2 regions of the Alcaligenes sp. Marseille-Q7550 genome follow, and region 2 is predicted to be linked to the other one. Evidence: riboswitches for the same ligand, from Rfam matches in the RefSeq annotation. Region 2 holds a riboswitch; the other holds the start of a gene.
The links. A riboswitch is a leader RNA that binds a small molecule or an ion and turns the genes downstream of it on or off. The one in region 2 is predicted to bind S-adenosylmethionine.

Region 1 (15,142 bases), on a different contig from region 2:
GGTGTGCCTGCGCTCGCTGCGCACCGACGTGGGCATCGTCTTCCAGAGCTACAACCTGTTCCCGCACCTGACAGTGGAGCGCAACATCATGCTGGCCCCGCAGGTGGTGCGCGGCCGCAGCCGCGAGCAGGCCCGCGAGATCTGCCGCCGCACCCTGGCCCAGGTCGGCCTGTCGGACAAGGCCCAGGCCTACCCCGAGCAACTGTCCGGCGGCCAGCAGCAGCGCGTGGCCATCGCCCGCTCGCTGGCCATGGAACCCAAGGTCATGCTGTTCGACGAAGTCACTTCCGCGCTGGATCCGCAACTGACCGGCGAAGTGCTGCGCGTCATTGAAAGCCTGGCCGCCGACGGAATGACCATGGTGATGGTAACCCACGAAATGGAGTTCGCCGCGCGCGTGGCCGACGTGGTGATCTTCATGCACCAGGGCCGGGTCTGGGAGACCGGGCCGGGCGAGATGCTGCGCAATCCTTCCACGCCCGAGCTGCAGGAATTCCTGGCTCACGGCCTTTGAACACCCCATGACTTCATAAAGCACACATCCACGGAGACGACACCATGAAGATCCACACCCTGATGCGCGCCACGCTGCTGGCGCTGGGCCTGACCGGCCTTTCCGCCGCCGCCATGGCCAACACGCTGGAGGACATCAAGGCCGCCAAGAAGATACGCGTAGGCATAGACCTGGGCGCGCCCTTCTACGGCTACATCGACGACAAGATGCAGCCCGTGGGTTCGGACGTGGAGGCCGCCCGCCTGCTCGCCCAGGACCTGGGCGTGGAGCTGGAAATCGTCCAGACCACCAATTCGGCCCGCATACCCAACCTGCTGTCCAACAAGGCCGACCTGATCATCTCCTCGCTGTCCATCACGCCCGAACGCGCCAAAGCGGTGGATTTCTCCATCCCCTACGGCGCCATCCAGGCGGCGGTGGGCGCGCCCAAGGACATCGCCATCACCGGCATGGCCGACCTGGCCGGCAAACGCGTGGCCGTGACCCGCGGCGGCCCCCAGGACAAGCTGGTCAGCGAGCGCGCCCCGCAGGCCGACATCGTACGCTTTGACGACGAGGCCGCCTCGATCACGGCGGCAGCCAGCGGCCAGACCGACATCGTGGCCATCACCCCTCCCATCATCAAGGCCATCGCCGACCGCAATCCCGCACGGCCCTTCGAGGTGAAGTTCGTCATCGAATCCTACAAGCTGGGCATTGCCATGCGCCAGAACGAGCCCGAACTCAAGGACTGGGTGAACCAGTGGGTGCGCGCCAACCTGCAGAACGGCAAGCTCAATGAAATCCATCTGAAGTACGCCGGCGTGCCCATCCCCGACGAGATCGTCCAGGGCGCCGGCCAGTAAACCCCGGCCGGACGGCTCGTCCGGCTTTCCCTCAACCTCGCCCGACGGCGCGCCTTGCGGCCGCCGCGGGGCAGGCTGCGCCTTGCGCCGGCCGCATCACCAGTCAGGAACCTGTTTATGAGCACCCTATTCGGCGAGATCCGTCAGCTCGGCTATGTCGTGCGCGACATCGAGGCGGCGATGGAGTACTGGAGCCGCCACCTGGGCGTCGGCCCCTGGTACTACAACCCCAAGGTGGGGATCAAGAACTACCAATACCACGGCCAGTCCTATGAGCCGCACAACTCGGTGGCCCTGGCCAATTCAGGCGCCGTCCAGGTCGAACTGATCCAGTGCCGCAATGACGTTCCTTCCATGTACCGCGATTTCCTGCAGGCCGGTCAGCTCGGATTGCAGCACGTGGCCTACTGGACGGAAAACTACGATGCCGATCTGCAGCGCGCCCTGGACCATGGCCTGAAGGTCGTGATGAGCGGCGAGGTCGGCGAGCGCGGCCGCTTCTGCTACTTCGACACCGAATTCCATCCCGGCGCAGTGGTGGAGCTGTCGGAAGTGGCCGGCCCCAAAGGCAAGCTGTTCACCCTGATCCGCCAGGCTTCCGAAGGCTGGGATGGCCGCGATCCCGTGCGCCCCTTCCCCGACCTGGCCACGCTGTAGGCGCCGCCATGAACACCGACACCTTTCTTGCCCGCTATCTGATCGAAACCCCGCTGCCGCCTGAACAGGTCGCCGAAGTGATCGCCGGCGAACAGTCCTGCGGCACCTTCACCCGCGTGGCCGGCGAGACCGACGAACTGCGCGAACGGGCCCGCGCCACCGTGGAACGCATCCTGGAGCTGGACAGCGCGCCGCTGCCCAGCCTGTCCAATGCCCTGCTGGAGCGGCGCGGCATACGCGGCCCCTGGCGGCGCGCACAGGTGGACATCCGTTTCCCCATCGCCAACATCGGCGCCAACCTGCCCACGCTGGCGGCCTGCGTGACCGGCAATCTGTTCGACCTGGGCGAGGTCACGGGCCTGCGCCTGGAATCCCTGGAGCTGCCCGCCCACTATCGCCGCCGCTTCGATGCGCCGGCCCTGGGCATTGCGGGCACGCGCCGGCGCACAGGCGTGGACCAGGGCGCCCTGGTCGGCACCATCATCAAGCCCAGCGTGGGACTGCGCACGCCGGACATCGTCCAGCTGGTGGAAACCTTATGCCGGGCCGGGGTGGACTTCATCAAGGACGACGAGGTCTGCGCGGATCCGGCGCACTCTCCCTTGGATGAACGCATACCGGCCGTGATGGGCGTAATCCGGGACCACGAGCAGCGCAGCGGCAAGCATGTGATGTACGCCTTCAACATCAGCGACGAGACCGACGCCATGAAACGTCATGCCGATCTGGTCGAGCGCGAAGGCGGCAGCTGCGTGATGGTCAGCCAGAACTGGGTGGGCTACTCGGCGCTGCAGACCCTGCGCCGCCACACCGGACTGGCCCTGCACGCCCATCGCAACGGCTACGGCGCACTGTCACGCCATCCCTTGCTGGGCATTTCCGTCTCGGCCTACCAGACTCTGTGGCGACTGGCCGGCGCGGACCATATCCACGTCCACGGCCTGGAGGGCAAATTCGCCCAGCCCGACGCCGAGGTGCGCGAAGCCATCGCGCACTGCCTGCACAGCTTGGACGACTGGAGCGACGACCGCGTATTGCCCGTGGTGTCGTCAGGCCAATGGGCCGGCACCGTGCCCGCGACCTGGGAGGCCGCCGGCGGCACGGACGTGCTGTTCATGGCCGGCGGCGGCATCCTGGCCCATCCGGACGGCGCGCAGGCCGGCGTGCTGAGCCTGCGCCAGGCCTGGGAAGCGGCCGGCCAGGGCCTTGCCCTGCAGGACAAGGCGCGCGCCTGCCCCGAGCTGGCGCACGCGCTGGAATTCTTCGGTCCCAAGGTGGCCTGACCAGGCGGATGCACATGACTTCCGGTCCACTCCGCCCGCGCTACGCCTGGTACGGCGACGACTTCACCGGCGCCAGCGACACCCTGGCCACCTTGAGCCAGCGGCCTGCGCGCCGTCCTGCTGCTGGGCACGCCAACCCAGCGACGCCTGGCGCAACTGGCCGGCGTACAGGCCGTAGGGCTGGCCGGCGCCACCCGTTCACTGGAACCGGCCCGCATGCGCGCCGTCCTGGAGCCCGCCGCCCGTTTCTTCGCCGCGCTGCAGCCGCAGGTGCTGCACTACAAGATCTGTTCCACCTTCGACAGCGGCCCGGAAGTCGGCAATATCGCCACAGCCCTGGATTGCCTGCGTCCGGCCGCCCAGGTTCCGGTGACGCCCATCCTGGGCGGGCAACCGAGCCTGGGACGCTACTGCGTTTTCGGGAATCTGTTCGCACGGGCGGGACAGGACGGCGAAGCGCACAGGCTGGATCGCCATCCCACCATGAGCCGTCATCCCGTGACCCCCATGCAGGAAGCGGACCTGTTGCGGCACCTGCAGGCGCAAGGGCTGACGAACCTGATCGCCATGCCCTACACGGAATACGGCAGGCCGGACTGGACAAGCCGCGGGCAGACGGACGCCTGGCTGCAGGCCGCCGTACGGCAGGGCCATCTGCATCCGGTGCTGGACATCAGCCGGGACGAGGATATCGCCCGCGCCGGTGCGCTGCTGGAGGAACTGAGCCATGTCGGCACCGTACTGGCAGCAGGCGCCAGCAGCGTCGCCCAGGCCTACTTGAGCCGGCAAGGCGATTTGACGCCCCTGTCGCAGACCAGCCTCCAGGCCGCGGCCAAGCCGGCTCTGATCGTCGTGGGCAGCCAGTCGCCCGTCACTGCCATGCAGGTGGCGCGATGCCGCCAGGCGACGGTGCTGGACCTGGATCCACGGCAATTGCATCAATCGCCGACCTACGCGCAGGAACTCCAGGAGACGGTCTGCCGCATGCTGCAGCAAGGCCGCCACACCTTGCTGAAAACGCGTACGGCCGACGCCTCGTCACCCCTGCCGGTTGACCTTGTATCCCAGGATACGGCACGGCTGGTGGGCGGCCTGGCGCGACGTCTGCGGCGCGAGGACATGCTGTCGCGCCTGTGCATCGCCGGCGGCGACACGTCCAGCCTGAGCACGCAAGCGCTGGGCATCTGGGGATTGAGCCATCTGGGCCAGGTCAGCCCCGGCGTCTCGCTATGCCAATGCCACAGCGACGACGAGCTGCACGGCCTGGAGCTGGTGCTCAAGGGCGGACAGATGGGGCAGGAAGACTTCTTCGATCGGGTTATCCTGGGCGAATCCCCGAGCCTGCACAGCTCATAGAAAAACCGGCTGTCTTTCGACAGCCGGTCTTCTTTCAGATCAGCCATGACACCGACAACAGGTCTGCGTCTATCTGGCGTCGGGCGCGGCGCGCAGGGTCTCCAGGTGGATGCTGGTTTCCGAATTGCTGATGCCCTTGATCAACCGTATCCGCTCAAGTGCATGAGCCAACTCCGGCAAGGTCGCCACCTGCAGCTCGACCAGCAGGTCCCATCGTCCATTGGTGGCGTGCAAGGCCAGCACGCTAGGCTCCCCCAGCAAGGATGCGGCCACGCGACGGGCGTCGTTTCCTTCGATCGCGACGCCCATCCATGCATGCAAACCGCCGGTTTCTGTCTCGGGACGCAAACGCACGGTGTAGCCCACGATCACGCCGCGCTCCTCCAGTCTGTTCAGGCGGTTGGTCACGGTGCCCCGCGACACGCCCAGGCGCGACGCCAATGTGGCCACGCTTGCGCGCGCGTTGTGGCGCAAATGCGCGATCAATTGCTGGTCGATCTTGTCCAGACTGTTCATTTTGCCAATCCAACCTGACTTAATGGCAATAATTATGCAATGTGACAGCAGAATTTGCCATTTTGTTTGTCTCTCTTCCGTGGGATGCTATGCGCATGTACGGATGGAAACGATGTTGCGCGCATGCTGTCTGTACTTTCATGAGGAGCCGTGTCCAAAAATGAGCGACCATCAATTTCCCACCAGCCCCGACCAACCCTTGACCCGAGTCACCCTGATCGGCGTGCCCACCGATGTAGGCGCAACCAGGCTGGGCGCGTCCCTGGGTCCAGACGCGCTGCGTGTCGCGCAGCTCGGGCCCGCCTTGAAACGCTTCGGGGTCGACGTTCGCGACCTAGGAAACCTGGCCGGCCCGCCCAATCCGCAGGGCGCCCGGGATCCGCAAGCACAAGGCCTGCGCAACCTGGCCGAATGCATAGCCTGGAACCGGGCCGCACACGACGCCGTGCATACGCAGTTGATCGAAGGCCGCGTTCCCATCATGCTCGGCGGCGACCATACATTGGCGACCGGATCCATCAGCGCCGTGGCGCGCTACTGCCGCGCGGCAGGCAAACGCCTGCGCGTGCTCTGGCTGGATGCGCACTCGGACTCCAATACGCCCGAAATCTCTCCCAGCGGGAATGCCCATGGCATGCCGGTGGCCAATCTGTATGGACTGGGACCCGCGGCGCTCACAGGCATGTCTGGAGCAAGGCCTGCACTGCGGCCTGGCGAGGTCTGCCAGATCGGCTTGCGCAGCGTCGATGAAGCCGAGAAACGCATGATCCAGCAGCTCGGCCTGGAGGTCTACGACATGCGCGCCATCGACGAGCTGGGCATGCGCGAGGTCATGCGCAGCGCTCTGGCGGGACTGGACGGGGAAGACGCCGACAAGGTGCACCTGCATCTGAGCTTCGACATCGATTTTCTCGATCCCGAGATCGCCCCCGGCACCGGCACCATCGTGCGGGGCGGACCCAACTACCGCGAAGCGCAGCTCTGCATGGAAATGATCGCGGACACGGGCAGGCTGGCCTCGCTCGACATCGTCGAACTCAACCCCGCGCTCGACATCCGCAACCAGACCGCCGAACTTGTCGTTGACCTGGTGGAAAGCCTGTTCGGCAAGAGCACGCTGGTACGCCCATGGAAGCGCGAGGAGCAAGCACGCGGGCGGGATTCGTCGCCAGCAACTTGATCCTCCGGCGTACTGGTCCGGCAGGCGGGGGTTCATTCCAAGGAGAGTCAAACCATGACGCGTTTCATCGATGTGTCCACCATGTCGCAACTGATCGAAACGATCGGCGTCGATACCTTCATCGCCGATCTGGCCGACAACATAGAAAGCGACTTCATCCGCTGGCCGGAATTCGACAAATCGGCCCGCGTCGCCAGTCATTCGGACATAGGCGTGATCGAATTGATGCCCGTCTCCGATACCCACCGTTATGCCTTCAAGTATGTCAACGGCCATCCCCGCAATACGGCGCGCGGCTTGCATACCGTCATGGCATTCGGCGTCCTGGCGGAGGTCGAGACCGGTTATCCGATACTGCTGTCCGAGCTCACCGTGGCCACCGCCCTGCGCACCGCCGCCACCTCGCTGATGGCGACGCGCGCCCTGGCGCGCCCCGACTCACGCCGCATGGCGCTGATCGGCAATGGCGCACAAAGCGAATTCCAGGCGCTGGCCTTTCACAAGCATCTTGGCATTCGGGAAATCGCGGCCTACGACATCGACCCGGGCGCCACTGCCAAGCTGATGCGCAATCTGGCCGAATACGCCGACCTGTCCATCCGGCGCGTCGAATCGATAGCAGAGGCGGTGCAAGGCTCCGATATCGTGACCACGATCACTGCCGACAAGGCCCGCGCCACGATTCTCACGCCTGACATGATCGAGCCGGGCATGCATATCAATGCCGTTGGCGGGGACTGCCCTGGAAAAACCGAACTGCACGCCGACGTCCTGCGTGCAGGACGCGTATTCGTCGAATACGAACCTCAGACGCGCATCGAAGGCGACCTGCAACAGATGCCCGCCGACTTTGCGGTTGAACAACTCTGGCGGGTTCTGGCAGGAGAGACGCCGGGCCGCCGCAGCCGGAGCGAGGTGACGATCTTTGATTCGGTCGGGTTCGCCCTGGAAGACTATTCCACGCTGCGCTATATCAACGAACAAGCGGAGAAACGAAACTTCGGCGTCAAGATCGAGCTGGTGCCCTGGGTCGATGACGACCCCAAGGATGTATTTCGCCATACCCGTGGCCGCGGCTCCAGCGCGCGCATCCGCCGCGTCGCCTGAGTGAACGCATAGGCCGGATAAAGCAAAAAGCCGGCTGTCTTTCGACAACCGGCTTTTCAAGGAATCTGGTGCCCAGGAGAGGACTCGGTCACACAGGCGCGACCCCGGCCGGGCCTGCATGCCCGGCCTTTCTCGTCCTCGCGCAAGGTGCTCAAGCACCTTGCTTCCTGGATGGGATAAAGCAAAAAGCCGGCTGTCTTTCGACAACCGGCTTTTCAAGGAATCTGGTGCCCAGGAGAGGACTCGAACCTCCACACCTTGCGGCACATGGACCTGAACCATGCGCGTCTACCAATTCCGCCACCTGGGCTCTGACCGCTAATTGCTGCTTGTAATGCTGCGCTTTTCAAAAAAAACGCCAATCAGCCGGGCAGAAAAGAACTATAACACGACTTTCAGAAAATGCAAACTTTATTTTGCAGGCGTTCCAGTTTTTCACATACGGATACCAGCGCGCCTTGCGCATGCGCACAAACGCTTCTATGCTTATTCCCGTATCAAGAGTTGGGGCTACCCATGCCAACCTGTGTACCCGCACAAGGTGGATACAGGATACGGCCTTTCGGCAATTCACGGGATCTGCACAGCAACCCGCCGCCGGCGGGTTTTTTATTGGATGCGCCCGGCGCATCCAACGGGTCTTTTAATCCAACTTGCTCACCCGGAAATCCTTCCAAGAGCTAAACAGGAGCGTTTCATGCCTGCACCGTTTTACTACCACCTGACGCTGGGACAGCGCCGCTACCGCATCCAGGCCCGTCCTGGCTGTTCCCGCCTGGCCATTCTCAAGGAACATCAGCCCGTCGTCCTGGGCGCCTACGAACCGCGCTGGCTTGGCTCGAGCTGCCGCGGCGGCTACTGGGCCACGTTCCGTGCCGAGATCGACAGCCTGTTGCTGCTGAACATGGACGCCATCGCCCGCCTGATCGACCGCCATCGCCTGTCCGATGTGGACACGGAACTGGACACAGACCTGGAGCCGGTCCTGAACTTGGACGGGCGGCTGCGCGCCCTGCCCGACCAGGATCGCCAGGCGGCTTAATCGTGGTGCTCGTGCACCGCGGCATCGCCCTGACGCCAATAGCTGCTCGCGCGGACCAGATTCTTGTCGTGTCCGCGCTCCTGCACCCAGTACTGGCGCAAAGCCTTGGCTGCCGCTGATTCAGCGGCAATCCACACATAGCCCCGCCCTTCCAGGACCGGCGCGGCGCGTACGGCGTCCAGCAAGCCGGCCTGCCCGGCCAGCGACGGAACCCAGTTGACCGGCACATGCTCCGGCGCCTCCAGCGCGCCCAGCGTCAACAGATTGCGCGCCAGCACGAACACCTGCACCTTGGCCTGGGCCGGCAGCTCCTTGAGGCGGCGCGCCATGGCGGGCACCGCCGTTTCATCGCCGATCAGCACATGCCAGTCAAAGGTCGTGGAGATCAGGAACGAGCCGCGCGGGCCGGCCACGCCCAGCTTGTCGCCGGTCTGTGCGGCGGCCGCCCACTGGCAGGCCGGGCCTTCCCCGTGCAGCACGAAGTCGATATCCAGTTCCTGCTCATGCGCACGCCAGGCGCGCGGCGTGTAGTCGCGCATGGCGGGCTTGGGCTGGCCGGCCGGGAACACCACGCCGCGTTCGCCCAGTTGCGGCAGGCGCGGAACTTTCTGACCCGGATCGGGAAAAATCAATTTGACGTGATCGTCAAAGCCCGGCGAATGAAAGCCGGCCAGGTCGGGTCCGCTGAGCGTGATGCGCACCAGGTCCGGACCCAGCATGCGGCGCGCCGTCACGGTCAACAGGCGCAGTTTCAAGGGGTGCGACACTTTTTGCGTGTCTTCATGGGGCTGCATCTTCACGACTCCTTAGGTAGATTCCGTATCTGCGCCACGGCCTGCTCCAGGATGGCGACGACTTCGCGCTGACGCTCAAAGCTGGCCGTGGACTGTTCAAACAAAGCGTTCTTCAAGGTGTGGCGGATCTGCACGAACTCAGGCAGCCAGCCGGTCTGCTCCTGCGCGGCCTGGAGATCGTCCGGGTCGCTTTGTTCGGCCAGCATCTGGCGCATCCACACCAGCTTGCGGGCGCGATAGGCCAGCGACTGCAGCAGATAATCACACTTGTCCTGCTGGCCCTGCAGATAACGACGCCCCTCTTCGGTCAGGCTGTACAGCTTGCGGCGGCCCTGCTCCTGCACATGCACCCAGCCCTGCCCGGCACAATAGGACAAGGCGGGGTAAACCGCTCCGGCGCTGGGCACGTAGCTGTTGTGGCTGAGCTGGGCCAAACGCCGGATCAGCTGATAACCGTGCGTCTCCCCGTCCCGCAACAAGGCCATGAGCATCAACTGCATGGCCCTGGCCGTGTATTTCCGCCCCTGCCCGAAGTCGAGCAGCATGCGTTCGGCCTCCATCGGATTCAGTTCCATGCTTTCCCTCTTAAGTTATATCGTACGATATAACTGTAAACATACTGCAGCTCAAAATCAAACTTTTTTCTCAAAAAGAAAAAATATGGCCAAGCTACGCTTGCCAAAAATGAAAATTCGAGTCTATAATTTAATTCTTGAGTCGAGATGCAGATCAAAACTCAATGCCCAGGTGGCGGAATTGGTAGACGCGCATGGTTCAGGTCCATGTGCCGCAAGGTGTGGAGGTTCGAGTCCTCTCCTGGGCACCAAATTCCTTGAAAAGCCGGTTGTCGAAAGACAGCCGGCTTTTTGCTTTATCCGCCCAGCAAGCAAGGTGCTTGAGCACCTTGCGCGAGGACGAGAAAGGCCGGGCATGCAGGCCCGGCCGGGGTCGCGCCCGTGTGACCGAGTCCTCTCCTGGGCACCAGATTCCTCAAAAAGCCGGTTGTCGAAAGACAGCCGGCTTTTTGCTTTGTCCCGCCCAGCAAGCAAGGTGCTTGAGCACCTTGCGCGAGGACGAGAAAGGCCGGGCATGATCGTCGATATTTCTTCACGCACGCTGGACGCAGCTGGCGATACACTGCGGTTTTGGAGAGCCGCCCATGCACCTGACCCTGATCCCGAGCTTTGCCGCCATCATGTATGTATGGTGGACGCAGCACGCCCTGCCCGCCGTCGTGGCTTCGCATTTCGACATGCAGGGGCGGCCCGACGCTTTCCTGGAACGCTCCGCCTATGTGACCCTGATGATGATTCTGATGGCCGCGCTGCCTCTGGGCGCCGCCTTGCTGGGTGCGTTGTTTCAGAAATTGCCTGCGCAGGCCATCAATATCCCGCAGCGCGACTACTGGCTGAGCGAGGAACGCCGGCCCGAGAGCCTGCGCTATCTATCCGGCTGGCTGCAGTCCTTGTCGCTGCTGGTGGTGGCCCTGCTGGCTTTCGTGCATTGGCTGGTGCTGCGCGCCAACCAGCACGTACCGGCCCAACTGGAATCTACGCCCATGCTGATCGGCATGGGAGTGTTCCTGGCCGGCCTGGCGGCATGGCTGCTGGCCTTGTACCGCCGCTTCCGCCAGCCGGCTGAATGACTGCAGCCTAGTCCAAAGCCCGGTGGCGGCGTTGCCAGAATGGCTGGGCGGCATAGCGCTGCTCCGCACCGTACAGGGCATGCTGGGAATTCAGATGCCGCACCAGCCCCAGCAGATAATCTTTTTCATAGCGGCGCGCCGGCTCGGCATCTGCCTTGAGCAAGGCCAGCGCCGCATCGGCCGCGTGCACGCCGCTCCACAGCGCCGTGGCCAATCCATTGGCGGCCAGGGGGTCCATGGCCGCCGCCGCATCGCCGGCGCGCAGAATGCGGCCTTCGACGAAGCGCGACACCAGGCAGGTCGCCGCCGCCGACACGGCGGGAGCCTGGCCATCCAACGCCTTGTCCAATCCCAGGCTCTCCAGCCGCACCCGCACCGCATCCGTGCAGGCCGCCAGACCAGCCCAGACCCGGCCGTCCCGGCTCAGGCCATCGGGCAGCAGATCGGAATCGGAAAACAGCGCCAGCATCATGCGCCGGCCCGGCATGGGCGACATATACCACCAGCCCAGTTCCACCGCTTCCACCAGGGTGGCCGCCAAGGTCTCGGCGCCGTCCGGCAGATCGAACACGCGCCAGGCGGCGACCAGCCTGTCCAGGCGGCGGCGATCGGCCAGCTCGCCGGCGGACAGGGCCGCCCTGCCGGTGCAATCGATCAGGGCCTGGCCTTCCAGCGCCGCCCCATCGTCCAGCATGGCGCGCACGCCGTCCGGCACGTGCTCCAGGCGCAGCACGCGGGCGGACCGCCACTCGAGATCATCGTCCCTCAGTCGCTCGGCCAGGGCCTGCTCCAGGCGGGCCTTGTCCACCAGATAACCTTGCCCGTCTTCGTCCTGCACGGCGCGCAGGCCCGCTGCGCCCCAGACGGAAAAACGGCCTTGGCCGGCCAGGGCCACGGACTCGTCCAGACAGTCGGCCCAGCCCAGCACATCCAGGAAGCGCGCACCGCGTTCGGACAAGGTTTCGCCCAGGGCGGCGGCCGGGCCGCCGCAAGCAACGAGCACGGGCCGGTGGCCCTGCATGCTCAGACGGCGCGCCGCCACCAGGCCGGCCAGGCCGGCGCCTACAACAATAATCATGAAAAAATCCTCAGGTCCCGATCTGCGACAGCGGCGGGACGATATCCATGGAACCGCGCTGCACTTCCACGTACAACTGCTCCGGGACTCCCGCCAGGCCCGCAGGCCCCGGTCGTTTTACCACGACCCCCATGCGAGTCCAAAGCTCGATCATGCGCCGCAGGCCATCCGTATAGCCGGCCTCCACGTGCAAGCCGATGCCGGCCGCACCACGCGCCCATGGCACTCGCGAATGGAAGAAGCGCAAGCGCTCTTCGGCGCTCCGATCCTCGCGCAGCAACTGCCGGTAGCACGCTTCCGGCAGCACGTCCACCGGCAGGAGAGCCGGCCACCAGATGGGCGTGGGGAATCCGTCCGCCGTCTGCACCGCCTGGCAACTGAAGGCGTCGCCCTGCCAGGGCACGCCCATCCAGCGGGTCAGGTCGCCGGGCGCTTGCGGGCCCACCAGCGCGCCATGATCCGGGCGCTCCGGATTGCCCTTGAACACATTGACCGGATTGAGCTGATAGCCCATGTCCTGAATCAGGCCTGGGCGTTCGGACAGCGCGATACGAAACGGCAGACTGGTCTGCTTGGGGCCGCGGAACAGTTCGGGGTGGCGGATGGGCCAGGTGATCTCCACGCCAGGATGGAAGGCGCCGCCCGAGCATGCGTCCAAAGCCGCCCGCGTCAGGGCCTCGGGCTGCAACTCCAAAGGCAGCTCATCCAGCGACGCGCAGGCGTCGAGCTGCTCGTCCTGGTAGTCATTCACGAAACGCCCCTGGGCCCACAGATCCAGGACGGCGTACTGCGTGGGCGTCAAGGACAGCCAGGAATGCGGGCTGTCGGGATAATTGATGCCGTCGCCCAGCATGATGGGCAGCGCCTCGGCGCGCAAGTCCTTGCCATCGGGCCGCCGGAAAGCCTGGAAGACTTTCCGGCGCTGCTCGCGGGCGACTTCGCCCGGTTCGGCCAGGCGGGCCAGCGTCCTGGGGTCGGACAGGTCGCCGACATGATTCCAGGCCGAGCCCAGGAAAGAGGCGCTGGCCACCCACTGCATCTGGCCGCTGCGGCGCAGGATGGGCAGTACGTCCCGGCGGAACGACACCGTGTCCGTGGGCGCGGGCAGTTGTCCGAGGGCGATCATGGCCTCGCGCGCCGCATCGTACAAGGTCACGACGGGTTCGAACTGCGGAGCGAACTTGGGCCCGCAAGACACCACCCAGGCCGGATCGCATTCCAGCTCGCGACCATCCACTTCCACGGTGGCCTTGACCCAGCCGTCGCACCAATCGTCGTGCCAACCGTCGTTGTTGGTGAAGTCGCGCACCGGATTCTGCTCGACCGCCGTGCGCGACACGCCATTGGCCGGGAACACCAACAGGCGGCCCTGCTCGTCCGTGCGCAAATGGCCCAACGGCACGTCCAGCGTCTGCCAGAACATGCCCTGCATGCGGAAGGCCGGATCCGTGCCTTGCGCATTGACCGAGGCGCCGCTGATGGACACGACGCCGGGATCGATGGCGAGCATGGCGGCCCGCTTGGCGGCCGGAATGAAGGCGTTGCGCTGCGCGCCGGGCACGCCCGGAGCCGCGGCGCCACGGTCCATGGCATTCACGAAGCCATACCAGGCGGCCTTGGTATTGGCCACGTGCACGCTCCAGCGCGGCTTGAAGGAGGCATCCAGCTCCCGCACCACGCGCCCCTGCTCGTCATAGCCATACAGGCGGAATCGCTGGGCCTGCTTCTTCACCCGGCCCCGGGCGTCCTTGAAGCCGCCCTCGGGCTCGGGCATCAGGCCTGGGACTTCCGGAGCCAGAAACCATTCGCTGGCATTGCCGACCCGGGCGAAGCCGATGGCGGGGAAAATGGCCACCTTGTGGATGCGCGCGCCCTTGGGCGCCAGTTCCTGCGCCTGCAAGGGCGAGATGGCGGATTTGAACCAGATGGGCGCGGTCACGCTGGCTGCGGCGGCGCTGAACAGAAAGTCACGACGATTCACGGATGTATCCCCTTGGACCGCCGCTATGGTGCGGCGTATCCCTGTGCATTGGAAGTGCTGCGGCAGAAAGGCGGGAATACGGCGCGGGTAGGGCCCCGACATGCACATTCCCGCAGGCGCTCACTATGCCAGCAGGGAATGGGGCACATGGATGTTTTTGTCGATATGTTGAAAAATTAAGACGATTTTTTACAAAAAATCGGACGATGTAAACAGGGCAAACAGCCCGCCCGCGACCAGATAAGGACCGAAGTGCAAGGCCTGCCCCGCCTGCATGCGTCCGGTCAGGCGCAGGACCAGCGCCGCCAGCAGGCCCAGCAGGGAGCCGGCCAGCACCACGGTGGGCAAAGCCGGCGCCCCCAGCCAGGCCCCCAGCGCCGCCAGCAGCTTGAAGTCGCCATAGCCCATGCCATGCCTGCCGGTGGACAGCAGGAAAGCCTGATTGATCGCCCAGAGCGCCGCGTAGCCCAGCGCCGCCCCCAGGACCGCCATGGGCAGCGCCGCAAAAGTGTCGCCCAGATTGGTCAGCAGGCCCAGCCACAGCAAAGGCAGGGTCAGGCGATCAGGCAGGTAGCCGGTCTCGGCATCGATCCAGGCCAGCAGCAGGCCGCCTATGATGAACAGGCAGGCCCCCAGCAGAGCCGGCGTCAGGCGCAGCCGCCATCCCGCCAGGACCAGCAAGACCAGGGCCGCCGCCTGGAACAGAAGCCGCCAGCGGCGATGGCGATCGCGCGACCGCCGCTCCAGTTCCGGCTCCAGCTCGACGGGCAACGCCCAGGCCAGGCTGCCGGCTGGCCGCGCCAGCAGCAGCGCCATGCCCACCGCCGCCGCCGATCCCGCCCAGGCCCCGCCCCATTGCGTCCACATCATGATGATTCGTCCTTCCTCGAATTGCATTGCAGCCCCGGTGCCGGCCGGCCGCTCACGGGGATGCTAGCAGAGGCCGAGGGCATTTTGATGACCGGCGCGCCATTTTCAGCCTGCGCAGCGTAGGGGCATTTCTCGCCGCCGGACCGCCCCAAGGCAAGAATGGCCCCCTTGGGGGCAGCAAGCGGGCGGAGCCTGCGCAGCGTAGGGGCGTTTCTTGCCGCCGGGCCGCCCCAAGGCAAAAATGGCCCCCTTGGGGGGCAGCAAGCGGGCGGAG
Region 2 (15,142 bases):
CTCGAACTCGGCCAGGCGGCCCTGGGCGAAGGTGTGCGTGTAATCCACGAAGCCCGACCAGTTGCGCCAGTCCAGATCGGCGCGCACGCCCAGGCGGGCGGCCGGCATGCGCGGCAGGTTCCGGTCCGGATTCAGCAGTTTACCGCGCACCACGTCGCCGAACACGCTGACGGTGGCCCAGCGGCGCACGGGATAGGACACCTTGCCTTCCAGGCCCCAGAACCGGGCGTCATCCTGGCTGTACTGGATCAGGCTGAAGTCCTCGTGCCGGTCCAGGGTGCGGCCGTAGATATAGCCTTTGCTGCGGGTATAGAAGGCGCGCAGGTCGAATCGCAGGTCGCCGGCGTGCTTTTGCAGGCCCAGGTCCACGTTGTGGCTGGTCTCGCGGCCCAGGTCGGCATCGCCGCGTTCATAGCTCAGGGTGGCGAAGTGCACCCCGCGGGCGTACAGCTCCTGCGCATTGGGAAGACGCTGAGAGCGCGAGATCGACAGGCTGGCGGCATACTGCGGCGCAAAGTCCCACACCGCGCCGGCCGACAGCGAGCTGGCCGTGCCCTTGCGGCGTTCCAGGCGCGGGGAGTCGGGCGTGATGGTCTGCCATTCCTGGCGCGCGCCGAATTCGAAGCGCCAGTCCCGCCAGCGCAGGTTCTCCAGGATGAACAGGCCGTGGCTGCGGCTGCGGGTCTTGGGGATGAAGTCCTCGCTGCCGCCCCGGGATTCGAAATCGGACAGGGCGGTCTGCAGGCCGATCACCCCGCTGAAGGGGCCCAGGGGGCGATGTTCCAGCTCCAGGCGGCCGTCGTAGCCGCGGTTGCTGAAGCGGGTGCCGTCCACGTCGCCGTCTTTTTCCACATGGCGGTAATCGGTGACGCCGGCGCGCAGGCGGGCGCGCTGAAAGCCCCGCAGCGGATCGCGCAGCTCGCCGCGCAGGTCGAAGCGCTCGCTGCGCAGATGGGCGGTGGCCGAATGCTCATGAGCGTGTTCGTGATCATGATCGTGCCCATGGTCATGGCCGTGATCGTGGCCGTGGCCGCCGCAATGCAGCGTGGCGCCGTGCGGATGGCAGTCTTCGTACTCGTGGCTGTGGCCGGGCAGGCCGTAGACGTCGTCGCGATAGGAGTAGGCCGCGCCGATGTAGCCGCGCTCGCCGATGAAGGACAGGCCCACGCTGGCGGTGTCGCTGCGCGCATTCGAGTCCTTGACGCGGCCGTCGGTCCAGTCCGGCACGCGATAGTCGCGGCCGCGGCGCGAAGCGCCTTCGACGTGCACGGCCACATTGCCTTGGCCGGCCGTCAGCTCCACGGCGCCGGCGCGTCCCCGGTCGGCGGTGGAGCCCTGCGCCTGGGCCGAGCCTTCGAAGCCGTTCTCGGGAATGGCGCTGGGGATCTTGCGATCCAGCACATTGACCACGCCGCCGATGGCCCCGCCGCCGTACAGCAGGGCGGCAGGCCCGCGCAGCACTTCCACGCGTTCGGCCAGCCAGGTGTCCACCGTAACGGCATGGTCGGGCGAAACCGCCGAAGCGTCCATGACATCCGATCCGTCGCTCAATACCTTGACGCGCGGCGCGGTCTGGCCGCGGATCACGGGTCGGCTGGCGCCGGCGCCGAACGTGTCGGAATGGATGCCGGGCTCGCCGTCCAACAGCTGTCCCAGGGTGGCGGCGCGGCGCAGGTCCAGGCTGGGGCCTTGCAGCACCGTGGTGGGCGAGAGCAGTTCCTGCTGGCTCAACGCCAGCGGGCTGGCGGAGATGCGGATGGCTTCCAGCTGGGCGACGGGCGGCTGGCCGGCCGCCTGGGCCAGGGGACTGATCGTCAGGGCCAGGGCCAGCGACAAGGGACGGGGAGTGGCTTGCATGGTTTTCTGCGCTTGGTCGTTAAAAATTGTGATGTTATAACATAACAATTTGTGTGCGCAGACGGAATGACCCGGCCCAGCGCAGGGACATAGCGGACAGGCTGGTGCTTCCAGCAAGGCGGAAATGAAAACCGCCCGGCAGGGCCGGGCGGTTGGAGAGGAGAGGTCAGTCGGGCTGCAGTTCCGGCGGGACCAGGTTGCGTTCGTAGAGCCGCACGTATTCTTCGAAGGGAACCTCGTCGCGCGCCTCGATGCGCGCCTGTTCCAGCAGTGATTCGGCGGCCTGTTCCTCGTAGGCGGCCTGTGCGGCAGGCTGCAGCGGCTCGGACAGCAGGGCGGCGTGGTGCTCGCGGCTGCGTTGCAGGGAGTAATCGTGGAAGCTCAGGCCGCTTTCGCGCAGGCGGGCCAGCAACTGGGCGGACGGCGTCTGTTCGGGATCGACGAGCTTGCCCAGTTGCGCCTGCACGGCCTGCGTGTGGGCCTGGGTGTCCAGGGCCTGGTCCAGCAGGCGGGCGTAGGGCAGCAGCTCCTGCAGCACGTCGCGGCCCCAATCCTGCAGGGTGACGACCTGCTTCTGCTGGTTGATCAGCGTCAGGCCGGGGCGGCGTCCTTCGCGCACCACGGTGGCGAAGTTGTTCTTGCTGTCCTGGCAATAGCCGCCGTCGGGGAAGTAGGGGCTGTCCTCGGCGGCGCAGTACAGCAGGAAGGTGTCCAGGAAGCGACAGGTCTGCTCGGAGATGCCCACGGGCGATTCGGGGTCTATGTCCATGCAGCGCACTTCGATGTATTCCACCCCGCGCTGGGCCAGCGCCGTGGCGGGCCGCTCGCAACGGGCCGTGGTGCGTTTTGGGCGGATGCTGGAGTAGTACTCGTTCTCGATCTGCAGGATGTGGGTGTTCAGTTGTATCCATTCGCCGTCGCGATGCGTGCCGATCTTCTCGTAGTCGGGCCAGGGCGTGACGGCGGCGTGATACATGCGCATCACGAAGGTGTCCAGGTCGTTGTAGCAAAGCTGCAGCTCGGCCTGGGCTTCCTTGTTGTGGTAGCCCAGATCGCTCATGCGCAGGCTGGTCGCCCAGGGCATGGTCAGGGTGTCGGCGTCAACATGGTCCAGGGTGCTGGGCCGGCCGTGCAGAAAGCTGGAGGCCAGGGCGGGAGAAGCGCCGAACAGGTACATCAGCAGCCAGGAGTGCCGCGTGAAGTTGCGGATCAGGGCCAGGTAGCCGTTGGAGCGCTGGTCCTGCAGGCTCTCGCCCGGCGCGCCCAGCAGCGGCCAGATGGCGTCGGGCAGCGAGAAGTTGTAGTGCACGCCGGCAATGCACTGCATGGTCTTGCCGTAGCGCTCGGCCAGGCCGCGCCGGTAGACATGCTTGAGCATGCCGGTGTTGGACGTGCCGTACCAGGCGATCGCGATGTCCTTTTCGTCCGGCAGGGTCGCGGGCATGGACTGGTTCCAGATCATTTCCTGGTCCAGCTTGCCGGCCACGAAGGTGTGGATGTCGCGCAGCTCCTGCAGCAGGTCCTCGACCCGCGTATGCGGCCGGGTGATCAGCTCCAGCAGGCTTTCCGCGTAATCCGTGGTGATGCGTTCATTGGTCAGGGCCGAGCCCACGGCCTGCGGGTGGGGCGTGCGGGCCAGCCGGCCTTGCGCGTCCACGCGCAGGCCTTCTTTTTCGATACCGCGCAAAATGCCTCGCAGGATGTCGGGATTCTGTTGCAGGGCAAGCTGGCGGTGGTGGCTGGTCGTCATGTCGGTGTTTCCCACTTTCAGGATCGGGCGCGTGGTCCGGGGCTGTTCAATGGGCATCTGCCCGATTATAAATAGTAGTCCGAGCCCGTCCGCTTTGTTAAGTTGCATGAGATCGGCGGGCTTGGAACTGGTTCTTTGGAAGGCGAGTATAAAGCCGGCGCTGCGCCGCCGCGGCAAAAGCACGAGACAGGATACGGAAATATCATGAAACTTATCTGGCGCACCCTGGCCGCGATGGCGGCCGCCCTGGCCTTGACCGCCTGCAGTCCGGAGTTCAACTGGCGCCAGGTCCGGCTCGAGCATACGGACCTGCCGGCCATGCTGCCGGGCAAGCCCGTCACCAGCCACCGTCCGCTGGATTTCGAACGCCACAGGCTGGATTTCTACCTGACCACGGCCGCCGCCGGCGGCCAGATCTACACCGTGGGCCATGCGCTGCTGCCGCCGGAGCTGCAGCAGGACGAGGCGGCCCGGATGCGGCTCTATCAGGCCGTCCAGGATTCGCTGCGCCAGAAGTTCGTGCCCGCCGGGCAGGCGCCCGGCCAGGCGCCGCCGGCCCTGCCCGCGCCCGGTGAAATCTTTTCCATGGGACGCGACGTGGGCGGCACGGTCCTGCGCATGCAGGGCATGGTGCGCGTGGAGCCCGGCTGGCTGGTGGAGGGCTTTGTCATGACGGATTCCGGGAAGACGCCGGACGCCGAGCAGGCGAAGGTCTTTTTTGACGGCTTGGCTCGCTCGTCGGATCGCCGCTGATCAGGCGCTGCTGCAGCGCCAGGGTGATGGCCGCCTGGCGGCTGTAGACGCCCAGCTTGGCGTAGGCGTTCTGGAAGTGGAAGTTGATGGTGCGTTCAGTGATGCCCAGGATGATGCTGATTTCCCAGCTGGTCTTGCCATGGGCAGCCCAGTTCAGGCAGGACTGCTCGCGTGAAGTTAAGTGCGTCACGGTAAAGCTATTCCTTTTGCGGTCGTGGTGGACATCGGGGCAATGTAACTAATTTCTACCGCAGCCGGCATACTGATAAGCCTGAAAATAATGATTTGAATCAAAGCACTGAGGATTTTCTGCGGATACCGTAGGTCATTTTTGGCGGTGCCTTTCCCTTGATTTGGACGCCGGGCGGGCGCAGTGCTAAACTTTCCCGCTATACGTTTTGCGCCGATTTGCCTGATCCGCTTGCGGGCGCTCCATAAATCCAGCTAAAGAGGTCCTGATGGCCACTGAATCCGTCCCTTGCGCCGACAACGGCGCGTCTCGCCCATCCTGCGGTCTGATCCCCGAAGGCTCCGTGGGCCCCGTGCAACCCGAACTCATCGCCTTTGACGAACCCCTGCGCCTGAGCAGCGGACAGGTGCTGCCCGGCTATGAACTGGCCGTGGAAACCTATGGGCGCCTGAATGACGAACGCAGCAATGCGGTCCTGGTCTGCCACGCCCTGAACGCCTCGCACCACGTCGCCGGCTACTACGAGGACGATCCGAAGAACCGCGGCTGGTGGGACAATATGGTCGGCCCCGGCAAGGCCGTGGACACGGACCGTTTCTTTGTCATCGGCGTGAACAACATCGGGTCCTGCTTCGGCTCGACCGGCCCGTCCAGCATCAATCCGGCCACGGGCAAGCCCTGGGGCGCGGACTTCCCCGTGCTGACCGTGGAGGACTGGGTGCGCGCCCAGGCGCGCCTGGCCGACTATTTCGGCATCCGCAAGTTCGCCGCCGTCATGGGCGGGTCGCTGGGCGGCATGCAGGCGCTCAGTTGGGCCATCAGCTGCCCCGAGCGCGTCGAAAATTGCGTGGTCATCGCCAGCACGCCGCGCCTGTCGGCCCAGAACATCGCCTTCAACGAAGTGGCGCGCAGCGCCATCCTGTCCGACCCCCAGTTCCATGGCGGCAACTACTACGAGCATGGCGTGGTGCCCAAGGCCGGCCTGGCCGTGGCGCGCATGGTGGGACACATCACCTACCTGTCCGACACCGTGATGGCCGAGAAATTCGGCCGCACCCAGCGCGCGCCCGCCGAAGGCGGCGAGTTCCACTACAACTATGGCGTGGAGTTCGAGGTCGAGTCCTACCTGCGCTACCAGGGAGAAAAGTTCTCGCGCTACTTCGATGCCAACACCTACCTGATCATCACGCGGGCCCTGGATTATTTCGACCCCTCGCGCCATCACCAGGGCGACCTTGCCAAGGCGCTGGAACAGGTCCGGGCCAAGTTCCTGGTGGTGTCCTTCAGCACGGACTGGCGGTTCTCGCCCGAGCGCTCGCGCGAGATCGTGCAGGCGCTGCTCAAGAACCGCCGCCAGGTCACCTACGCCGAAATCGATGCGCCGCACGGGCATGACGCCTTCCTGCTGGAGGACGCCCGCTATCACGCCATCGTGCAGGGGTATTATGATCAGATCGCGTCATCGCTGGGCCTGCCGGCGCGTCAACGTACCACGGGAGTGCTGGCCTGATGTCTGCTGTCATTTCGGAAAACAAGCCTGCGCTGCGCCAGGACCTGCTGCGCATCGCCCAGTGGATAGAACCCGGCTCGCAGGTGCTGGACCTGGGCTGCAGCGACGGCGCCCTGCTGGCCCACCTGCGCGATACGCGCCAGGTCGCGGGCACCGGGGTGGAGTTGGACGACGAGTCCGTGATCGCTTCCGTGCGGCGCGGCGTGCCCGTCATCCAGCAGAACCTGGAAGAAGGGCTGGCGCTGTTCAGCGACCTGCAGTTCGACACCGTGGTGCTGTCCAAGACGCTGCAGTCCATGCACCATACCGAGCACATCCTGCGCGAGATGGCGCGCGTCGCCCGCTACGGCATCGTGTCCTTTCCGAATTTCGGCTACTGGCCGCATGGCTGGGCCATCCTGCGCGGGCGCATGCCGGTCACCGGCGAGATGCCCTACCAGTGGTACGACACGCCCAACATCCACCTGTGCACCATGAAGGACTTCCAGGACCTGGCCAGTTCGCTGGGCCTGCGCATCACGCACCGCGCGGCCTTCAATGACCGCGCCGAGGTGCGCGTGCTGCCCGGCTGGCGCAGCACCCTGGCGGTGTATCGCTTCGAATCCCCTCATTTTCTCTCTTCCCAGCGCTGAGGCTGTCCGTGTCCCATGTCTACGCCAGTCCCCGAGTCCTGCCTCTGCTGATTCTGGGGTTCGCCAGCGGCCTGCCCCTGGCGCTGGTGTCCGGCACTCTGCAGGCCTGGGCGACCGTCGAGAATGTTTCGCTGACTGAAATCGGCTTTCTGACGCTGGTCGGCTCGGCCTACACGCTGAAGTTTCTCTGGGCGCCCCTGGTGGACCGCTACGCGCCGCCTTTCCTGGGCCGGCGCCGCGGCTGGATCCTGCTGACGCAGCTTCTGCTGGCGGCCTCGATCGCCGCCATGGGCCTGTTCTCTCCGGGCACGCATCTGACCGCCCTGGCCCTGCTGGCCGTGTGGGTGGCTTTTCTTTCGGCCACGCAGGACATCGCCTTCGATGCTTACAGCACGGATGTGCTGCGCGCGCCGGAGCGCGCCGCCGGGGCCGCCGTCAAGGTCATGGGCTACCGGCTGGCCATGATCGCCTCCGGCGGCCTGGCCCTGATCCTGGCCGACCGCTGGCTGGGCTGGTCCAACACCTATCTGCTCATGGGCCTGTTCATGGCCCTGTGCGCGCTGGTCACCCTGATTTCGCCCGAGCCGGAGCTGGACAGCCGCGCCCCGCGCAGCCTGTCCGAAGCGGTCGCCGCCCCGCTGGCCGAGTTCTTTTCGCGGCCCGGCGCCTGGGGCATACTGCTGCTGATCGTGCTCTACAAGCTGGGCGACGCGTTCGCCGGGGCCTTGTCCACCACCTTTCTCATCCGCGCCGCCGGCTTTTCGCTGTCGGAAGTGGGCACCATCAACAAGGTGTTCGGCCTGGCCGCCACGGTGGTGGGCGCCCTGCTGGGCGGGGCCGTCATGGCGCGGCTCGGACTGTACCGGGCCCTGATGGTGTTCGGGCTGCTGCAGGCGGTCTCCAACCTGGGCTATTGGTTCATCGCCGTCCAGAGCAGTCCCTCCATGGTGCTGATGAGCGTGGTGGTGGCTCTGGAGAATCTGTGCGGCGGCCTGGGCACGGCGGCTTTCGTGGCGCTGCTCATGGCCTTGTGCAACCGGGGCTATTCGGCCACCCAGTTCGCCTTGTTGTCGGCCTTGTCGGCGGTGGGGCGCACCTACCTGGCCGGGCCGTTGACGCCTGTGCTGGTCCAGTCCCTGGGCTGGCCGGTCTTTTTCATCTGCACCGTGCTGATCGCTCTGCCGGGGCTGCTGATGTTGCGCGGCTACCGGCGCCTTATCAACCAGTTGGATGCCTGACCGCCATGCTTTTACTTGTGCTCTACATCATTGCCATCACGGCCGAGGCCATGACCGCCGCGCTGGCCGCCGGCCGTCGCGACATGGACTGGGTGGGCGTGTGCACCATCGCCTGCGTGACCGCTCTGGGCGGCGGTTCGGTGCGCGACGTCCTGCTCGGACATTACCCGCTGACCTGGGTGAAGCACCCGGAATACTTGTGGATCACGGCCGGCGCGGCCCTGCTGACGGCGCTGATCGCGCCCGTCATGCGCCGCCTGCACAGCCTGTTCCTGCTGCTGGACGCCATGGGCCTGGTGGTGTTCACGGTGATCGGCTGCCAGATCGCCCTGGAGATGAACCTGCCCATCACCGTGGTGCTGCTCAGCGGCATGATCACCGGCTGCGCCGGCGGCGTGTTGCGCGACATCCTGTGCAACGACATTCCCTTGCTGCTGCGTAAGGAAATGTACGCCAGCGTGTCCATGCTGACCGGCGCCCTGTACCTGGGCGCCATGCACCTGGACCTGAATCCCTACGTGGCCCTGCTGGCGCCCATGTCCATCGGGCTGGGCTTCCGCATGCTGGCCCTGCGCCTGAACTGGCAGATGCCGCGCTTCGTATACCGCGACGAGTGGCGCTGACCGCGTCGCGGATCTGACAGACGGAGCGGCTACACCAGCCCCAGCCAGCGCAGCAGAAAGGGCAGCAAGGGCATCAGGACGGCGGTCAGGATGCCGTTCAGGCTCATGCCCAGGGCCGAGAAGGCGCCGATGGTTTCATGCACCTGCAGGGCGCGGGCCGTGCCGATGGCATGGGCGGTCACGCCCACGGCGAAGCCGCGCGCCTCGGGACGGTCGATGCGCAGTAGATTGAGCAGCGGCGGGGCGACGATGGTGCCCACGATGCCGGTCATGGCCACGGCCACCGCCGCCAGCGAGGCCTGGCCGCCGAAATGGTCGGCCAGCGCCATGGCGATGGGCATGGTGGCCGAGCGCGGCGCCAGCGAGATCACGGTTTCCAGGGACGCGCCCAGCGCCCACGCGATCAGCACCGTGCTGACGATGGCGGTCACCGAGCCGATCAGCAGCGCGATGCAGACGGGCTTCCATATCCTGCGCAATTGCCGCAGCTGGCTGTAGAGCGGCACGGCCAGGGCCACGGTGGCCGGGCCGATCAGGAAGTGGATGAACTTGGCGCCTTCGAAATAGACGGGGTAGGGCGTGCCGGTCAGCAGCAGCAGGCTGACGATCACCACCACGGAAGTCAGGATGGGCAGCAGAAAGGGCGTGCTGCCGCATTGGCGGTACACCCAGACCGAGCCGGCATAGACGGAGAACGTCAGCGCCAGCCACAGCAGGGGCGAACTGGACAGGAAGACCCAGATCTGGAAAAGGCCGTCTTTCATTTCTGGTCTTCCTTATGATTCTTCAGCAGGCGGTTGAGCACCACGGCGGTCACCACCAGGGTGATGAGCGTGCCGCCCAGCGTGGCGATCAGGAAGGGCTGCCATTCCTTGGCCACGTGGTCAAAGTACATCATGACGCCGGTGACGGCGGGAATGAACAGCAGCATCAGGTGCTGCAGCATGGAGCCGGCGGTCTGTTCCATGGCGGCGGGCACGCCGCCGCGCAGGAAAAAGGCCACGGCCAGGAGCAGCATGCCGGCCAGAGGGCCGGGCAGGGGCAGGGAGAGCGCCTGCACCAGGATCTCGCCAAGCAGTTGAAAGACGAACAGAGCGGTAATCGCGTAGATCATGGAAATTCCGAAAAGGCATGAAAACGCCAGGCTCGAGAGCCTGGCGCGGGATGCTTCATTCTTGAATGAGCGCCTAGTGTGCCATACAAGCTGCGTGGGCAGGGTCGCGGTCGCTCATATCCGTATGCCTATAGTGGCGTTATTTCTGGGCGGGCGGCGCCTTGTCGCCTATCCAGGCCTGGAATTCGATTTCAACGTCCACGCCGGCAGCCAGCTTGGACTGCACCAGCGAGCGGGTGGGAAAATTGCTGCCCAGGCGCTCCTTGTAGGTCTTGTTGAATTCGTCGAACAAGGCCATGTCGGAGAGCCAGACATTGGCCTTGACCACATTGCTCAGGTCCGCGCCGGCCAGCGCCAGGGTTTCTTCGATGCGGTCCAGGGCGGCGTTGGTCTGGTCCTGGATGCTGCCGCGCACGATCTCGCCCTTGTCGTTGATGGGGATCTGACCCGACAGGAACAGAAAGCCCCCGGCCTGTACGGCGCGCGAGAAGGGCATGGGCGAATCGCTGGCATAGCGTTTGATGGCCGAGGCCTGGGAATTGGAAGCGGCTGCGTCCGCTGCCTGGGCGCCGGTCAGGCCTGCGCCCAGCAGGGCGGCGGCCAGCAGGCCGCCGCGGGTCAAGGCAAAGAAACGCATGGAATTCTCCTTGAGTGTCCTGGCTATGAATGGAAGGTCCAGTGTGCCATAGCCCTGGAGCTCATGCGTTATTTTCTGTGTCTTGTCCGAAGGCGGATGGATCAGGCGCGATCGCCGATCCAGGCCTGGACTTCGATTTCCACGTCCACGTTCTTGGCAAGCTTGGCCTGCACCAGCGAGCGGGTGGGCAGCGTGTCGCCGAAGCGCTCGGCATAGACTTTGTTGAAATCCTCGAACAGCGCCATGTCCGACAGCCACACCGTGGCCTTGACCACGTCGGCCAGGGTGGCGTTGGCCAGCGCCAGGCCTTCGATCAGGCGATCGAACACGGCATGGGTCTGGTCCTGGATGGAGCCGCGCACCACCTGGCCTTGTGCGTCATAGGGAATCTGGCCGGACAGGAACAGGAAGCCGCCGGCGATGGTGGCGCGGGAAAAGGGCAATGGCAGCGGGCTGGCGATGCGGCGGATGCCGGACATAAAGTTCTCCTGAGTATAAAAAGAAGGGAAAAAACCGGATGAAGGGGCAGCGGAGGTTTCGGGCCTCGACTTGCCTACAATAAGGGTCACTATACAACTTGAACACGCAAGGAGGAGTCATGAACGAGGAGTTGTTGCAGCGTCTGAAACGCTTGAGCCAGTCGGCGTTGGCCAGCGGCGACCTGCTGCCCGTGCAGGCCCAGGAGGAACTGATCGTTGAACAGGGCTTGCCCTTTCATGTGCGCTGGGTGTCCACGCTGGCGGCCAAGGACGCCGCCAAGGTGTCCATTCCCGGCGGCCCGCGCGATCCCAACTTCAATCCTTTCCTGCCTCCGGATCCCGCGCTGACCGTGGATGACGCCAGCGCCACGCACAACATCGTGCTGAACAAGTTCGCGGTGTGCGAGCTGCATCTGGTGCTGGCGGACAAGGTGTTTTCCGAGCAGCTCAGCCCCTTGCGCGACACGGATCTGCGCGTGCTGGCGCATTTCCTGGCGGCCTGCGGCGGCCTGGGCTTTTACAACGGCGGCGGGCCTGCCGGCGCCAGCCAGCGTCATAAGCATACGCAATGGGTGCCGGCGGCGCCGGGCAACGGGACTCTGGCCTTGTACCTGGACGGCCTGCCGGCCGGCGCCGCGCCCGGCGCCACCCGTCGCCATGCGGCCTTGCCGTTTGCGCATTGCTTCATCCGCTTGGCCGATACGGACGACGAAGCCTTGCTGGCCGACAGCTTGTTGCAGGCCCATAGGCAGGCCTGCTCCCTGCTGGACCTGAAGCCCGGCCAGGACGGCCTGCTGCCTGCACATAATGTGCTGGCAGGCTGCGGCTGGATGCTGGTGGTGCCGCGCTCCACGGAACTGGTGGAAGGTATTTCCATCAATGCTTTGTCCTACGCGGGCTGCATCTATGTGCGCACCCCCGAACAGATCGACATCGTGCGCGAGCTGGGGCCTCTGGAGGTGCTGGCGCAAGCTGGATATGCCTGCATCCATGACCAGTGACGCCGGCGCCACAAATCGAAACCCCGCCTAAGCGGGGTTTTTTATTGCCTGAACTTTGTGTTGTTTAGTATCTTTTTTTGCATTTCAGCAATGTTTGTGAAAAATTAAGAACGAAATAATGGATTGTGGAATTATTTCATTGCATTTGAATTTGAATTCGATGTGTTATGAGTAACGCAACGAAACAATGTAATTTTTTATTGAAATTTATTGAAATGGGGAAAAGTCAATTAAAGTAAAAAGTAATGGAATCAGTTTTTTAGTAATTAGAATGTTAATCAGCTAAGAACAAGAGCGTTTCGCTCGCCCTTTCTGGTTGATTGTCATGTATGCCACGTCTGATGCCCACATCCTGGTCATAACCCCCGAACCGGCAAGGGGTCTCCGAACTGACGGCCCTGCTGAGGTCCTGCTTCTCCCGCATCAGTTTTGCGCTGAACGCCCAGCAGGGCCTGGCGCGTTGCCAGTCTCTGCGACCCGATATCGTCTTGAGCGAATACGAATTGCCTCGTCTGCGCGGCGACATGTTCATGCGCATGCTGCGCGCCAATCCTCTGACCGCGGCCATTCCCGTGCTGTTCCTGTCCTCGGTCGCCTGCGCGGAAAGCCAGCTCCAGGCCTTGCGCAGCGGCGCGCGCGATTTCATTTTCAATAAGACTGACGAAAAGCTGGTGGTGGAGCGGCTCAGGCTGCATTTGAATCTGCGCGAGGCCGATCGTGAAAAAGAACTTGGTCAGGAATCTGACAATATCATTCGCCGGGAAGAAGACCTGCCCCGCAACCTCATGGTTGAAGCCGTCCAGCAGTACATCCGCGACAACCTGTCCGAGCCCCTGTCCGCCGAATACCTGGCGGCCCTCTTTGGCGCCAGCGAGCGGCGCTTGAATGACGAATTCAAACAGACGACCGGCTTGACGGTGCACGATTTCGTACGATCAACGCGCATGCGCCATGCCATGACTCTGCTAAGTCAAACAGACCTGGCCGTCACCAGCGTGGCGGCCGAGTCGGGCTACATCAATCCTGCGAACTTCGCCACGGCGTTCCGGCAGTACAGCGGCTTCTCCCCGTCCATCTACCGACGCCGGCACCGTACTAAACTTTGAATCAATTTTTAAATTAGAAAATTAACTGTTCTTGATGTTGATTTGCGGGAAATCAAAAGTCTTTCGCAGGAAATCAAAAGTTTGGTTTCTGAGAAGGTAAGAAAATAAAACCGTCTGAATCCATCCAGTTGATTCAGTAAGTCTTTCCAACACGACAAATCCAATTTATCGCCGGAACCAGGGCGAGGGGACTTGTTGCGCCTGAAAAACATCGACGCGCGGCCGCGCGGAGGGGAGGCGGGGAGGGCGCACCGCTAATTTCCTTTTTGGGTGTAGAGATCATGAACAAAGTCTATAAGTCGATTTGGAGTGAGCAGACCGGTACGTTTGTTGCCGTGGCTGAGAACACCAAAGCCCGTGGCAAGCGCAGCACCGGGACGACGATGGGGATGGATGCGGCTTTCGGGCCGACTCAGGGATTGAGCTGGAAGCTGGGCGCCGTGATGCTGGCGCTGCTGAGCGCGGGGCTGCTGGCGCGTCCGGCCGCTGCCCAGGCTGTGGATGGCTGGGACTTGAGCGTGGACAACGGAGCCGCCTTTCATGTGGCGCCCGGCGGCGCCTTCGCGCTGAACTCGGGCAGCAATATTGCGCTGACACAGAACAACGGCGAGGTGACCGTTGCATTGAACCCCGACCTGCCGGTTGATTCAGTGACGGCTACGGGCGCCATCAAGGGCGCGACCGGGGAATTCACCGGCCAGCTCAGCGCCGGCTCGGCGGTGGTGCAGGGCAATCTGCAGGCCGACTCCGCCACCGTCGCCAATCAACTGACCGCAGGCAGTGCCATCATCAACGGCGCCGTGCAGGCACATCAATTGAATGCCAGCGGCGTGACTACCGGGACCTTGACGGCCACCGGCGCCAGCAGCCTGCGCGCCGTCAACGTGAACAACAACAAGATATCGGGGCTGGCGGACGGCGTGGTCAGCGCCACCAGCACGGAAGCGATTTCCGGCAAAGTACTTTACAACGCCTTGAATTCGGGCAATGGCATGAAGTATTTCCATGCCAACTCCACCAAGGCGGATTCGACGGCGGGCGGCACGGATGCGATCGCCATCGGACCCCAGGCCTCTGCGGCGGGTGAAGCTGCGTTGGCAGCCGGCCTGCAGGCGCAGGCGGCTGGCAAGGAAACGGGCGCCCTGGGCGCGCGCGGCGGTACGGGCAATACCGGGACGAAGGGCGTGTCTGCGGGCAGGGATGCGGGAACCGGCAGTACGGGCGCGGGTCTGGTCGCCTTGGGCAACCAGGCAGGCCAGCAGATTGCAGGCAGCAATAACGTTGCGATCGGCAGCGAGGCCGGCAAAGCCACCAGTCCTCTGGATGTGGACAACACGGTTGCCATCGGCAACAAGGCCATGGCCAAGGCGGACAATGCCGTGGCCATCGGCAATCAGGCTGACGTCGCCCTGTTGGCCGATAACGGTGTTGCACTGGGGAACGGCGCCGTGATTACGCAAGACGGCGTGAGCGGCACGGCCTTGGGCTCGGGAGCCTCGGTGCACGCTGCCTCCGGTACGGCGTTGGGCGCGGGCGCGCGCGCCGGCGGCGCCGGCGCCACGGCGCTGGGCGCCACGGCTCAGGCCAGCGGCGGCGCTTCCTTGGCCGGCGGCAGCGGCGCGCGCGCCGTGGGCTCCAACTCGGTCGCTCTGGGCGCGGGCGCGGTCAGCAATACGCAAAGCGGCGTGGCCATCGGCGAGGGCGCAGGCGCCAATTCCAGCTCTCCGGTGGTGGGCAACCGCTTCGGTCACGTGTCCGTGGGCGGCCTGTCCGGCCAGAACGTGTCGGGCGGCTACAACGTAGCCATGGGCTACAAAGCCGGCAGCGGCGTGACCGGCGACGATACCGTATCGATCGGCCGTGAGGCCGGCCAGAGCCTGACTGGCGAGCGCACCATCAGCATTGGCTATGGCGCCAACTACCTGCCCGGTCAGACGGGTACCGGGGATCCTCTGGCGCCAGCAGTCAACGCCCAGCATGCGGTGGCGATCGGCGAGCGTTCCCGCTCGGGCGCTGACAGCTCGGTGGCCCTGGGCTCCAAGGCCACCGTGGCGGACTACGACATAGGCGGCATCGCCATCGGCAATCAGGCGCTGGTCTATGCCGGTACTGCGACCCAGGCTGCCGGCGGCGGCGTGGCTCTGGGCGACAAAGCGCGGGTGACGCATTCCAACAGCGTGGCCATCGGCGCCAATTCGCAGTCGGTCGCCACCACCGGCGCTGGTTATGGCGCGCCCAGCGGCGCCTTTCTG

Region 1: it holds a riboswitch for S-adenosylmethionine, as region 2 does, so the genes downstream of both, ACWPWO_RS09365 (hypothetical protein) here and metX (homoserine O-succinyltransferase MetX) in region 2, are expected to answer to the same signal.

What each region holds. Positions count from the first base shown of each region.
Region 1 covers NZ_CBCOPU010000002.1:1,535-16,676, forward strand. The annotation lists gene ACWPWO_RS09320 (amino acid ABC transporter ATP-binding protein) at 1-514, shown strand, start outside; gene ACWPWO_RS09325 (transporter substrate-binding domain-containing protein) at 559-1,359, shown strand; gene ACWPWO_RS09330 (VOC family protein) at 1,477-2,016, shown strand; gene ACWPWO_RS09335 (ribulose-bisphosphate carboxylase large subunit family protein) at 2,025-3,299, shown strand; gene ACWPWO_RS09340 (four-carbon acid sugar kinase family protein) at 3,405-4,655, shown strand; gene ACWPWO_RS09345 (Lrp/AsnC family transcriptional regulator) at 4,725-5,162, opposite strand; gene rocF (arginase) at 5,332-6,351, shown strand; gene ACWPWO_RS09355 (ornithine cyclodeaminase) at 6,406-7,458, shown strand; tRNA gene ACWPWO_RS09360 (tRNA-Leu) at 7,684-7,768, opposite strand; SAM-I-IV-variant riboswitch at 7,948-8,041, shown strand; gene ACWPWO_RS09365 (hypothetical protein) at 8,156-8,500, shown strand; gene ACWPWO_RS09370 (siderophore-interacting protein) at 8,497-9,294, opposite strand; gene ACWPWO_RS09375 (PadR family transcriptional regulator) at 9,297-9,869, opposite strand; tRNA gene ACWPWO_RS09380 (tRNA-Leu) at 10,036-10,120, shown strand; gene ACWPWO_RS09385 (hypothetical protein) at 10,454-10,939, shown strand; gene ACWPWO_RS09390 (NAD(P)/FAD-dependent oxidoreductase) at 10,947-12,017, opposite strand; gene goxA (CTQ-dependent glycine oxidase GoxA) at 12,028-13,998, opposite strand; gene ACWPWO_RS09400 (prepilin peptidase) at 14,188-14,868, opposite strand.
Region 2 covers NZ_CBCOPU010000001.1:450,392-465,533, forward strand. The annotation lists gene ACWPWO_RS02095 (TonB-dependent receptor domain-containing protein) at 1-1,857, opposite strand, end outside; gene gshA (glutamate--cysteine ligase) at 2,024-3,607, opposite strand; gene ACWPWO_RS02105 (hypothetical protein) at 3,812-4,360, shown strand; gene ACWPWO_RS02110 (response regulator transcription factor) at 4,275-4,550, opposite strand; SAM riboswitch at 4,751-4,829, shown strand; gene metX (homoserine O-succinyltransferase MetX) at 4,819-6,060, shown strand; gene metW (methionine biosynthesis protein MetW) at 6,060-6,692, shown strand; gene ACWPWO_RS02125 (muropeptide transporter) at 6,701-7,930, shown strand; gene ACWPWO_RS02130 (trimeric intracellular cation channel family protein) at 7,936-8,553, shown strand; gene ACWPWO_RS02135 (LrgB family protein) at 8,583-9,317, opposite strand; gene ACWPWO_RS02140 (CidA/LrgA family protein) at 9,314-9,667, opposite strand; gene ACWPWO_RS02145 (RidA family protein) at 9,807-10,163, opposite strand; gene ACWPWO_RS02150 (RidA family protein) at 10,406-10,783, opposite strand; gene ACWPWO_RS02155 (ATP adenylyltransferase family protein) at 10,903-11,784, shown strand; gene ACWPWO_RS02160 (helix-turn-helix domain-containing protein) at 12,237-12,890, shown strand; gene ACWPWO_RS02165 (ESPR-type extended signal peptide-containing protein) at 13,172-15,142, shown strand, end outside.